DNA from 2 places in the Paenibacillus campi genome. Region 1 is predicted to be linked to the other one. Evidence: a T-box and tRNA genes for the amino acid it is inferred to sense, from the RefSeq annotation. Region 1 holds a T-box; the other holds one or more tRNA genes.
What was found. A T-box is a leader RNA that pairs with one kind of tRNA and senses whether it is charged. The one in region 1 lies ahead of U1I11_RS20055 (valine--tRNA ligase), so its partner is inferred to be a tRNA-Val.
Positions count from the first base shown of each region.

Region 1 (6,137 bases):
GGGCGATGTGAATGTGCCCACATCGTATCCGCAAGAGAGTAACGCACTTGTCAAAAAAGCGCAAGTGCTGCCTTTGCCATTCGTGCCTGCCACATGGATAAACTTCAAACGACGGTGCGGGTGACCGAGCAGCTCCATCAGCCGCTCAATCCGCTCCAACCCCGGACGAATTCCAAATGGAATCAGTCCATTAATCCATGTCACCGCTTCATCATACGTATGTAGAGGGGCAGTTTGCCCCTCCGCAGAATCATAGGTCATCGTGATCACCTTTAACCTTTCAGTTCGGCAATACGGGCAAGAACCTTGTCGCGTTTGTCGGAATAGTCAGCCTGTTTAGCGCGTTCTTCCTCGATCACTTTAGCCGGTGCTTTGGCTACGAAGCCTGGATTGGATAGCTTTTTGTCAACCCGCTCCACTTCAGCGTTCAGCGTCGCCACCTCTTTTTCGAGACGGGCGATTTCTTGGCTAATGTCCAGCAAACCCGCCAGCGGCAAGTACAGCTCCACGCCGGTTACAACCGCTGACATCGCTTTATCCGGTGCGGCGATATCCAATCCTGCCGCATAGTCGGATGTGTTGCAGAAACGGCGGATATAATGCTCGTTGGCAGAGATCGTATCCATTGTGTGCTGATCGCTTGCTTTAACGAGCAATTCGATCTTTTTGCTCATCGGTACGTTCACTTCGGCACGAATGTTGCGCACGGCACGAATAATGTCGATCAGCAACGTCATTTCTGCTTCAGCCGCTTTGTTGTTCAGTGCTGGATCAAATGTTGGCCATGCGGCAAGTGTAACCGTATCGCCTTCATGCGGCAAATGCTGCCAAATTTCTTCGGAAATAAATGGCATAAACGGATGAATCATACGCATCGTGCGATCCAGTACATACGCGAGCACCGATTGCGTCGTTTTCTTAGCGGCTGCATCGTCGCCATATAACGACAACTTGGCAATCTCAATATACCAGTCACACAGATCGTCCCAAATAAAATTGTACAGCAGACGTCCGGTTTCGCCAAATTCATACGCATCCATCAGACGGGTAATATCGCGTGCCGTCTCGTTCATACGATGCAAAATCCAGCGATCCGCGGTGCTAAGCGAGCCGGACAGATCGATATCGTCAAACGTAAAGCCTTCCATATTCATCAATGCAAAACGGGAGGCATTCCAGATTTTGTTGGCAAAGTTACGCGCCTGCTCTACACGTTCCCAGCGGAAACGCAAATCTTGACCTGGCGTGCTGCCCGTCGACAACATATAACGCATCGCGTCCGCACCGTATTGGTCGATAACGTCAAGCGGATCAACGCCGTTGCCGAGCGATTTGGACATTTTCTGACCATCGGCTGCACGAACAAGGCCGTGGATCAACACATCTTTAAACGGAATTTCATCGGTAAATTCCAGCCCGGTAAAGATCATCCGCGCAACCCAGAAATAAATAATATCATAGCCGGTAACGAGCAGATCAGTCGGGTAATAACGCTGCAAATCTTCCGTTTGATCCGGCCAACCGAGTGTAGAGAACGGCCATAGCGCAGAGCTAAACCATGTATCCAGTACGTCCTCATCTTGACGCAGCGTTTTGCCCGCATGCTCCGGCAACCCGGTCGGGTCTTCGGCGGAAACGATAATTTCGCCGGTTTCATCACAGTACCATGCCGGTATGCGATGTCCCCACCAAAGCTGACGAGAAATACACCAGTCGCGTACATTTTCGATCCAATTCAGATATGTTTTCTCAAACCGATCCGGTACAAAGTTCGTGCCTTTGCCACTGCGCTGCGCTGCGATCGCCTGATCTGCGAGCGGCTTCATTTCTACGAACCACTGGGTGGACAAATACGGCTCGATTACGGCGCCACTGCGCTCGCTATGCCCTACCTGGTGGATATGGTCTTCGATTTTGATCAATACACCTGCTGCTTGCAAATCTTGTACGAGCTGTTTGCGTGCATCAGTGCGATCCATGCCTTCGTATTGGGCAGCATTTTCGTTCATCATACCGCCTTCGTCCATCACTACGATCTGTGGCAGATTATGGCGTTGACCCATCTCAAAGTCATTTGGATCATGCGCAGGGGTAATTTTTACCGCACCACTACCGAAATCACGATCTACATAATCGTCGGCAATGATCGGAATTTCGCGACCGGTAATCGGTAGAACGAGCATTTTGCCGATCATGTCGGTATAGCGCTCATCTTTGGGATGAACCGCAACCGCCGCGTCACCGAGCATCGTTTCTGGACGTGTGGTCGCTACGACAATGGAGCCGCTGCCGTCTTGAAGCGGATATTCCAAATGGTACAGATGACCGTTCACTTCTTTGTACTCTACCTCAATATCAGACAATGCGGTACGTGCTTGCGGGTCCCAGTTAATAATGCGTTTACCGCGATAAATCAGCCCTTTTTCATACAAAGTTACGAATACGTGACGAACGGCTTTGGACAATCCTTCATCCAATGTAAAACGCTCACGAGAATAGTCGAGCGAGAAGCCCATTTTTGCCCATTGCTCATGGATCGTCTGTGCATACGTATCTTTCCATTCCCATACTTTTTCCAGAAACTTCTCGCGTCCAAGATCATGGCGTGTGATGCCTTCGGCGCGCAAGTTTTGTTCTACTTTTGTCTGTGTGGCGATACCTGCATGGTCCGAACCCGGCAGCCAGAGCGCATCATAGCCTTGCATCCGTTTCGTGCGAATCATAATGTCTTGCAATGTACAGTCAAGTGCATGACCGATATGCAGCATCCCGGTTACGTTTGGCGGTGGAATTACAATCGTATATGGCTGCGCGTCCGGGCGCTGACCAGCTTTGAAAAATCCATGTTCCATCCAATAATCGTACCATTTGCGTTCAGCAGATTTAGGGTCATACGTCGTTGGCATCGAAGTTGTTGCCGTGTTGTTCGTCTCTGTCATGCAAATCCCTCCACTCAATTTTACATTATCATCTCGCAAAGCAAGCACCCCTACCATTCGGCGCATAAACTAAAAAAAGCCCTTCGTCTCAAAGGACGAAAGGCATTGCTCTCGTGGTACCACCTTTGTTTCGTCACCTGCTGAAGGGCAGTGCAATCATAGCTTGATCCAAACAGATCGCTATGTGCGTGGTAACGACACTCGAAGGCAGATAACGGCTGCTACCGGTTTATTCTAGCTCCGTGCACGAACGAGTCCATGACTGCTATTCGGACTGTTACGGTATTCAAATAAACGACTTCCGGGCGACTTCGATGTCTCGTATCCTGCAGAACCTTCCAGCGCAACAGTTCCGCTCTCTAAAGGCCGATGACCTCTACTATTCCCGTTCATAGTCTGTATGATTGTATGATTCAATGAAAATATTTCGTTGATTATCATAACTTGTACTTGAATGAAAGTCAATGAAAACGGCTGAATTGCGCTTGATCGAGGGAATGATATAGGAATAGGCTGATCGAATTTTTTGATCATTACAAATTTAGGAAACATCTTGAAATTTTTACATGATATGAATTAGAATGCACGTATAAACAGTGAAAATGAGTTGTTAGAAGAAATAAAGTGCAGGATTCGTATGTTACTGTTGGTCATGTCGCTTTTGGTGTTGCTTCCGATAAGTTTTATGTATGCAGCACCAGTTACGGTGCAGCAAGATACGTACAGCACGGACTCCTCTTTAAGTTCTCCTTCACCTTTCTCGCCGCCAATGATCCAACCCAATGCCGAGTCGTCTTCGTCTAGTTTTACTGCGAATGGTTATCGTTCTGGTAATGAATTGTTGTTTGATTGGCGGTATAATCGGTCTGGGGCTACAATTACATTTGTCGAGGTTACAGCTACGATTCAATACAAAAAGCATAGCTATGATGCAAATTGGACAAATGTCAAAAAAATCACATCTGCATACCGTGGAGGGCAAGGCTCCAGTGAAGAAAATCAAGTCGAATACCGTCCTACCCAAGCAGGGGTTTATCGCGTTAGTTTATCCGGCAAATTTACAACTACGACAAGTACAGGGACAAGCAGTTGTGTGTCCAATGCTGTAAATTATTTTTAAGCTTATATTAACTTTATAGACCTGCTCTTAATTGTTTTTGCAAGAGCAGGTCTATTTTTAAGGAGGACAGATCACGATATGGATGTCAAAAAAATTATAACAGACAGGCAGCACCTCCGATTTGTCATTTTAGAAAAACTATATTGGAAATGGTTTGAAAGTTCACGATCACTGATCGGTACTAAAAAGGAGATTTACGGAAAAGTCCTTACCGATGAACATCTTGCTGTAGCTTATTTACACGAAAAAGGCTTCATCACTATTGATGTGAGTGAAAATCCAACAAATCCAAGAGAAGAAAAACTAATATTAACGATTACAGCTACAGGTATTGATTATGTAGAAGATCATATTTTAAACAGTTGAAATTTTTAATAGCGATAGATGCGATTTCGATTATGATTGTATTACTGCATAATGTTGAAGACATCAACCTATCATTAACGAAATTTGTAACCGGTTTGCTTAACCAGCATCATGCCAATTATATGCAACTGTATTCAACTGAATCAAACAGATGAATATAACCGCGTAAAAACATAAACTTGGCGTCCATTTATGAAAGGAGTCTTTGCACATGACGGATCAAAAATCGTTGATTGTGGAGCGCCAAAAATTGAGATGGATGTTTTTAGAGCAGCTATATTGGAAAAGCTTCGCTACTAGAACGAATATATCTATTCAAGGCACCAAAGAAGAAATATACGCACACCCTGACAGCGAAATGCAAAGAGCGATTACGTACTTGCACGATAAAAAATGGATCGATATTCACGAATTTGACTCTACAGAAGATTTTCCACACGAAATCTCTATTTTTATTACCGCGTTAGGGATGGATGTGGTGGAAGAAACACTGTTGAAACGTGAATCATAATAGGCAAGAAACGACAAATTTGTCTTGAATAGAGATAATACAAAGAGTTCGATCTTGATTACGTTTGCCGATGGCGATTCAGCCCCTATTTCTATACTAAAAACCAGTTCTTTATTGCATAAATAAGAACCGGTTTTTTAGTATAGTTTAGATCACATGTTTGACTCGTCTTTTCCGCAATACATTGTATGGCTGCATGTAGATTGTTCGCGCCATGCGCATTACATGCTTATTTACAATCTCAACGCAGCCGTACTACATAGTAGTCGCGGCAATAATACGGATAAGTTTTAAAACTATACCAACTTCAGCGCCCGTGCTGCCCCCTCCAAATCCGCAGGCCACGGGTCGTCAATACGTAGCGACTCCCCTGTCCACGGATGCACAAAGCCAAGCTGTTCGCCATGCAGTGCCTGACGAGATAACATCCCCGCCTTGCCACCATACAATGTATCACCAATTAACGGATGACCGACATGACTCATATGCACCCGAATCTGATGCGTACGTCCCGTTTCCAGTTGTAAGCTGACCAGGCTGGCGGTTGCAGCAGTACGCAAACATTGCACATGCGTAATTGCCGTTTGTCCACCTGGTGAAACGCGGCGGCGCTGCTTGTGATGGCGATCTTTACCGATCGGCTCGTCGATGATGCGCAGTCGCTCGCTCACTTTGCCGTGCACGAGTGCGATATAGCGGCGCTGGATCGACTTGCTGCGCATTTGTTCATCAAGCAAATAGAGCGCCAGCTCGTTTTTCGCATACAATACCGGGCCGGTTGTATCTTCATCGAGCCGGTGCACATGCCGTACAGCACAGTGCTGCTCCGTGCTTTTATAATAAGCGGCTACCGCATGCGCGAGTGTAGCCGACTTGTCATTCGTATCGGCTGGATGCACATTCATCCCGGCTGGTTTGTGCACGACTAGCACATAGTCATCCTCATACAACACAGTAGGAATATAGCTGTGATCCGGTTCAAACCCGTAAGCGGTATCGGGAAACAGGCGCAGCCGGATCACATTGCCTTCCAACACAATCTCGCCGCGCGAATGCAATAGTCCGATGATGCGCGCTGGAAAAGCTTCGCCTTTTAGCCATTCCATCATCCGCATATGTCTGCCTTCCGGCTGCTCCAGATCAAGGCTGCTGTCTGGCAGCAGTTCCAGCCATTCGCCGCGCCGCGTCGTATGTTCGATCG
Region 1 is NZ_JAXSQZ010000012.1:20,790-26,926, forward strand. It holds gene U1I11_RS20050 (bifunctional folylpolyglutamate synthase/dihydrofolate synthase) at 1-261, opposite strand, end outside; gene U1I11_RS20055 (valine--tRNA ligase) at 273-2,939, opposite strand; T-box leader at 3,028-3,341, opposite strand; gene U1I11_RS20060 (hypothetical protein) at 3,577-4,059, shown strand; gene U1I11_RS20065 (hypothetical protein) at 4,138-4,425, shown strand; gene U1I11_RS20070 (hypothetical protein) at 4,637-4,936, shown strand; gene U1I11_RS20075 (RluA family pseudouridine synthase) at 5,233-6,137, opposite strand, start outside.

Region 2 (6,137 bases), on a different contig from region 1:
AACAGCTACGAAAGCAAACGGAACGACTGTAGACGTTACCGATACGGTTACCTGGTCTACATATGACAGCAAAGTAGCCAAAGTAGTTGAAGGACAAGTTACCGGACTTTCCCAAGGCACGACTACACTGACAGCCAAATACGCTGGTCTGACAGCAAGCACGACACTGTATGTACGATCTTCTTTCCAAGGACTAATCCTGACACCTGAAGACGATCAAGTGATGTTTATCGGACAGCCTGCACTGCCGGTTAAAGGGGAAGTCGTAAACGCAAGCTCGGTTAAAGATGTGACTGCTGATGTAACATGGACATCGTCCAATCCGCTCAATGTGACTGCTACCGGCGGTTTGCTGACTCCTTGGATCGAAGGCACGTCAACGATCAAAGCGCAATACCAAGATTTTACTAAAAGCTTTAAAGTGACCGTATACAAAACGATGAAAAGGCTGGAACCAAGCGTAACTTCGATTGAATTAGTAACAGGCAAATCGGTACCCGTTCCGAAAGTAAAAGGTATCGCTGTCGATGGCACAACCGTCGATCTGTCCAAAGATATCGATTGGAGCATCGATAGTTCAGTCGCGACCATTAACAACAACAAGCTGACCGCCGAAGATGCTGGTGATGTGACATTGGTCGGCAAAGTAGGCAATATGCAAGTCAGCATTCCGGTTAGCGTCAAAACAAAGTTGCTGACGATGATGCCGTCGGTGAATAACATAAGTGTTGTTGTCGGTTCTTCGGCTGCATTGCCAAGCGTAACGGCGATCGATGCCGACGGTAATACGGTGAACGTAACGGATAATGTGGAATGGACATCCAGTACAGATAAATTGTTAATTCAAGGCAAAAATATCAAAGCGCTTGTCAAAGGCACAGCTAGCCTTAAAGGAACGTACCTGAACGATTCCGTACGGGTAAGCGTGAAAATGGAAGGCAAAATTCAGTCGCTCGACGTCTCTCCACTGAATATGGAGCTTGGCTTAAACAAAAGCAAAGCGATCAAAGTAGTCGGCACGTATACAGATGGCAAAAGTGTGACACTATCCACCAAAATGAACTGGGTATCTTCTAATCCGGCTGTAGCTACCGTAAAAGGTGCCAATGTAAAAACGGTAGGCGTAGGCACAACTACATTGACTGGTTCGTATCAAGGTCTGTCTGCTACCGTTAAAATAACGGTCAGCGCACAACTGAAAAAGCTGACTGCCTCCCCAAGCTCATTCAAACTGGCAATCGGCACGAATGCGGTCGCTACGCTGACGGCGGAATATGATAGTGGCGATGTGATCAATGTGTCCCCAAGCGCGATCTGGGTTTCGTCGAACTCCGCGGTTGCGACGGTAACATCCGGTCGTATTACAGCTGTAGGCAAAGGTAGCGCGTCGATTAAAGCCGAGTATGGTGGCAAACGAGTGACAATTAACGTATCTGTCAAAGATAAGTTTTAAATCATCGTGCTCTTTTGGCAGGGCTACGTGTTCAGTCTAACAAATGGTGAACGAGCATCACTTCAGCTGTAGTTTGTTGGTAGCAGCACATTGCAGCATAACGTTAGTAGATTGTCTCCATTAAAAATCAGGTTCGAACGTACCTGAATACGTGCATAATCAAGCGATGATGATAAAGACATACACTGAATGTATATGAGACAAGCTACTAGTGACTTGTCTCAAGAAGATGTAAGGTTGCGTTCATCTGAACCCTGCTTGAACCGTGCAGGATTCAGATGAACGCAATCCCTGAATAAATTTGAGACAAGCTACTAGTCGTGGTAGTTTATATGGAATCGGCACCGCCTGTAACATCTTCAGCGATGGGACAGGCGGTTTTTTGTATGCACATCAGGCAAATAGTCGCGAATCTGTATCAACCGATTATTTTCCCGAATGTTTACAAGTTAGATACAAGCGCGAGCCGGAAATGATACATTTGTAGTGTAATCTGTTTACAGAATACAAAGAGCAGCCTAGTATCATCTACCAGAATATAACATTACAAAGGAGACCTGATGATGAAAACGAAAAAATGGATAGCAGCTGCAATGACAGCAGGCTTGGTTATGACAGGATCGGCAGGCGTATATGCCGGCACACAACTGGAAGCGATTAAAGCTTATATGAATTACGGTATCCAAATTGAAGTCGATGGCAAAGCCTACACACCGAAAGGTGCTAACGGCACTGAGCTGGCACCGATTACGTATAATGGTTCTACCTATTTGCCTGTACGCTCACTTGCCGATGCGCTGAATGTACCGGTTAACTATAATGCAGCACAAAGTAAAGTATCGATCGGCAAAGGAAGCACTTCTTCCGGCACAAACACTAGTAGTGGCAACCCTTCTACGGGTAATACAGCTAGCAACGGTGTTAAAGCCGTTTCCTACACGGCAAGCCAAATTCAGCAAATGAAAGAGGCGCGTAGCGACTTCGGCGTACCAAGCTTTGCGACACCGTATGCGCCTACCCAAATCGGCAGCCAGGATCAATTTGTCAAAGTTGCCGCTGCTGACGGCGCAGACAGCGTAAACCTGCTCTACAAGCATATGATCGTATCGGCAGCAGCACGTGACAATAGCGGCGGTGACTTCGGCAAAGGCGGCACCAAAGTACAACTTGCCAATGGTGTAACAGGCACCTATTATGCAGCGACGTCAACAATGAGCGCGTCACTCACCTTCGAGCTAAACGACAACTACTTCACGATCCGCACACTCGATTCTTCGTTGACTAAAGATCAACTCGTGGCGATTGCAGGCTCGGTGAGCAAGTTGTAAAAGGGATCATTGCTAAAACTGAAATGGTCAAATAAACAGTATCTGAAATAGAGCCAATAAATACAAAATAATGAATAATGCTATCTCGACCAAGTTAAATGTTAATTTTGATTGTGTATTGAAATCTTGATCCATACGATCTTAAAACATATTCAACACTCAAATTAATTTCGGTCAAGATAATGCTTTTAGAAAAAGCTGCAAGCAGCAACGTACTTGCAGCTTTTTCTATTCGTTTTTATATCGATATCTGGCTGAGATCGGCATAATATGGTTGTCCAATCATTAGTATTACTTGGACCGAGATTAATTTTTATTTTGACACTGGCTCAAGCTCTTATTGATAAGGATTTCAGCATACAATCAAAATTAACATTTAACTTGGTCTGTGCACTATATCTAACTAACGATCAAAGCAGGTTATTTAGTGCTTGACGTCAATTGTATAATTTGATATATTATATCTTGTTATTGTAATACGACCTGTTAGCTCAGCGGGAGAGCACTATCTTGACAGGGTAGGGGTCAGTGGTTCGATCCCACTACAGGTCATCGCCGAAAGTCCTTGAGGAATCAAGGGCTTTTTTTTATAAAGTAAGCGAGGCTTAGAAAAGAGACGTGATACGAATTGGATGCGAATCCTGTCATCGATCATAGAGTGAATGACCAAATGAGCTTAATTTTACACAGGTTATTTTTATAAATAACAAACGAACAAAACAACGAGGTCGGTAAACTTGCCGGCCTTTTAGCGTGTCTGTATAGCTCAATAAAAGAGCAGGCGTTGCAGCCTTATGCAAGTTCGATTATAGTCATAGGCATGGATAATTTTATATTTCACCAACTGTTGATTTTAGTTTATGATGTATAAGTAACTAAACTAATCTAATTAGGATGGTGAAATATATGGACGTGCGTGAAGAATGGCGAAAAGAACTTGAGGAAAGAAAGCAAGCATTAAAGGAGCAAAAAGACAAACTTGAATCCGAAACCTATAATCTCGAATTCAAATTCAATACATTGACTAAAGCTCATAGGGACAAGTTTGATGAAGGTGTTCTCCATCTTTTTGAAAAAGCGAAGCAGGATTTGGACGTGCAGATTGAAGAACGTAATAATGAAGTCAAACAGATTGAAACCGAATTAACCTTTATAGATATTATTTTAGTTCACCTGTCTGCTGTTAATTAAGTGTTGTAGACGGTCTACTGTTTATTGGAACCGCTATATGTAGCGGTTCTTTTTATGGCTATATAGTTCAACTAGAGCAATAATTCCATGCATATGCATCATGTGGTGCTATGACGTGTACGCCAACTCGTATGCTAGGAGAAGCACTTCATTGTGGAAAGGAATAAAGGGTAAGGAAAGACTGCTAGTGACTTGTCTCAGGAAGATGTAAGGTTACGTCCATCTGAACCCTGCTTGAATCGTGAAGGATTCAGACGAACGCAATCCCTGGATAAATTTGAGACAAGCTACTAGTAGTCTGTCTAAAATGGAAATTGTGTTTGAACGTACCTTAACCGATTCATCATCAAGCAATGGTTAGATCGATAAACCGTAAATGTATTTGATACAAGCTACTAGTGTTTGTGATTTTCAACCACGGAGTGCAATAAAAAGATGTTTTTGCGCAGCCAAATATCCTAATAATATTATCTTTTAAATGACCATTTCAATTCATAACAACATATCGACCACGAGCCTGTTGCTTTGTTCTTTTGCGAACAAAACAACAGGCTCGTTTGCTTGATCACCGATAACAGACCAAAAATATAAAATTCATATAACAAGCATGAATACATTTTTTATGTCAGTTATCCTATTATTCATATGTCTTTCTTTAAATTATGTATAAATCTAAATTTACATAACAAAACTAAATACGTACACCTAAAAAACAGTTATCAGATTTTAGTTATAAAAATAGATTGCTTGTGAGTCACCTTTTTTGTATCATAATACTATAAAGGGTTAATTTTCCAAAAAAACTTTTTTAGATAATAATATACAAAAAATGTAATATAAACTGAATTGCATCCAAATCGATATCAAACATAAAATCCTATTTCATAGGCGTACAGAAAGGGAAAATATGCAGAAATTTAACGGGAAAACCGAGAATTTGCTAACTGGACGTTTATTGGAGCTGCCTAGTACATACATACATGATCACATTTTATATCCGCAATTTCAGTACGAAGTGCAGCATTTGCTAGAGTATTACATAACGATTGAAAAAGTAATGGCAATTGAATACGAACGACTGGGAATGCTCACACCGGAAGCTTTGCAGACTGTTTTGCAAGCGCTTGATCAAATAGACCAAGATTCGCTCGTAGCTGATCCCGGTGAAAATATGACCGATATTTTGTTTGCGATTGAGCGTCATGTTAACAGGCATGTGCCGGAACGTATAGCTGCATGGCATTTGGATCGCAGTCGTAATGATGTACAGGCAACCGCTCAATTAATGTTGGCACGAGACCGCTTGCTTGATTTGATCGCTGATTTATACATATTGGCAGAGCGTATGCAGCCGCTTGCTACAGAGCATGCCTATACGCAAATGCCTGGGTATACGCATTATCAATCGGCACAGCTAATTAGCGTAGGATTTTATTTGGCGGGAATGTCGGAACAGATTATGCAAGTAGCGGAGCGACTTTATCAGCATTGGCAAAGCTTGGATGAATGTCCGTTAGGATCAGGGGCGATGGCGGGGTTGGAATTGCCGTGGGATCGGCAACGTATGGCGCAGATGCTAGGGTTTGAAAAATGTTGTCGCCACGCGTTAACAGGGGTTGCTTCCAAAGATTTTATGCTTTTAATTGGAGCTGAGCTATCTAACGCCAGTGTTACATTTAGCCGATTTATGACTGATTTTATGCATTGGGGAAGTAGTGAATACCGCTTTTTTGATCTTCCGGATCATTTGAGTAGTATTTCTTCGGCTATGCCTCAAAAGAAAAATTTTACTATTTTGGAAAGAATAAGAGGTAAGTTTGCACATATTCCGGCTTATTACATCGATATTGTGATGGGCCAACAACGTACACCTTATACGAATATGGTAGAAACCGCCAAAGAAGGAGGAAGCGGATTTGCTACATTAATCAACACGATGAGCATGGCACTGCAACTGTTAACCTATGTGCTTCCACATATGAAATTTAATGTTGAACATATGCGTGAGCGGTGCAAGGCAGAGTTTTTTGGTGGTTTTTCGCTAGCTAACCAACTTACGTTAATGTTTGCGATTCCTTACCGAACAGCGCAAATTTTGGCAGGACAATATATTACTCGGATGATTGAGCAGCACCGCATGCCGGACGATATCGATGTGGATTATT
Region 2 is NZ_JAXSQZ010000002.1:452,392-458,528, forward strand. It holds gene U1I11_RS07175 (Ig-like domain-containing protein) at 1-1,453, shown strand, start outside; gene U1I11_RS07180 (stalk domain-containing protein) at 2,014-2,781, shown strand; tRNA gene U1I11_RS07185 (tRNA-Val) at 3,262-3,333, shown strand; gene U1I11_RS07190 (hypothetical protein) at 3,688-3,972, shown strand; gene U1I11_RS07195 (argininosuccinate lyase) at 4,880-6,137, shown strand, end outside.
Region 2: it has a tRNA-Val gene. The T-box ahead of U1I11_RS20055 (valine--tRNA ligase) is inferred to sense a tRNA for this amino acid. The anticodon was not compared.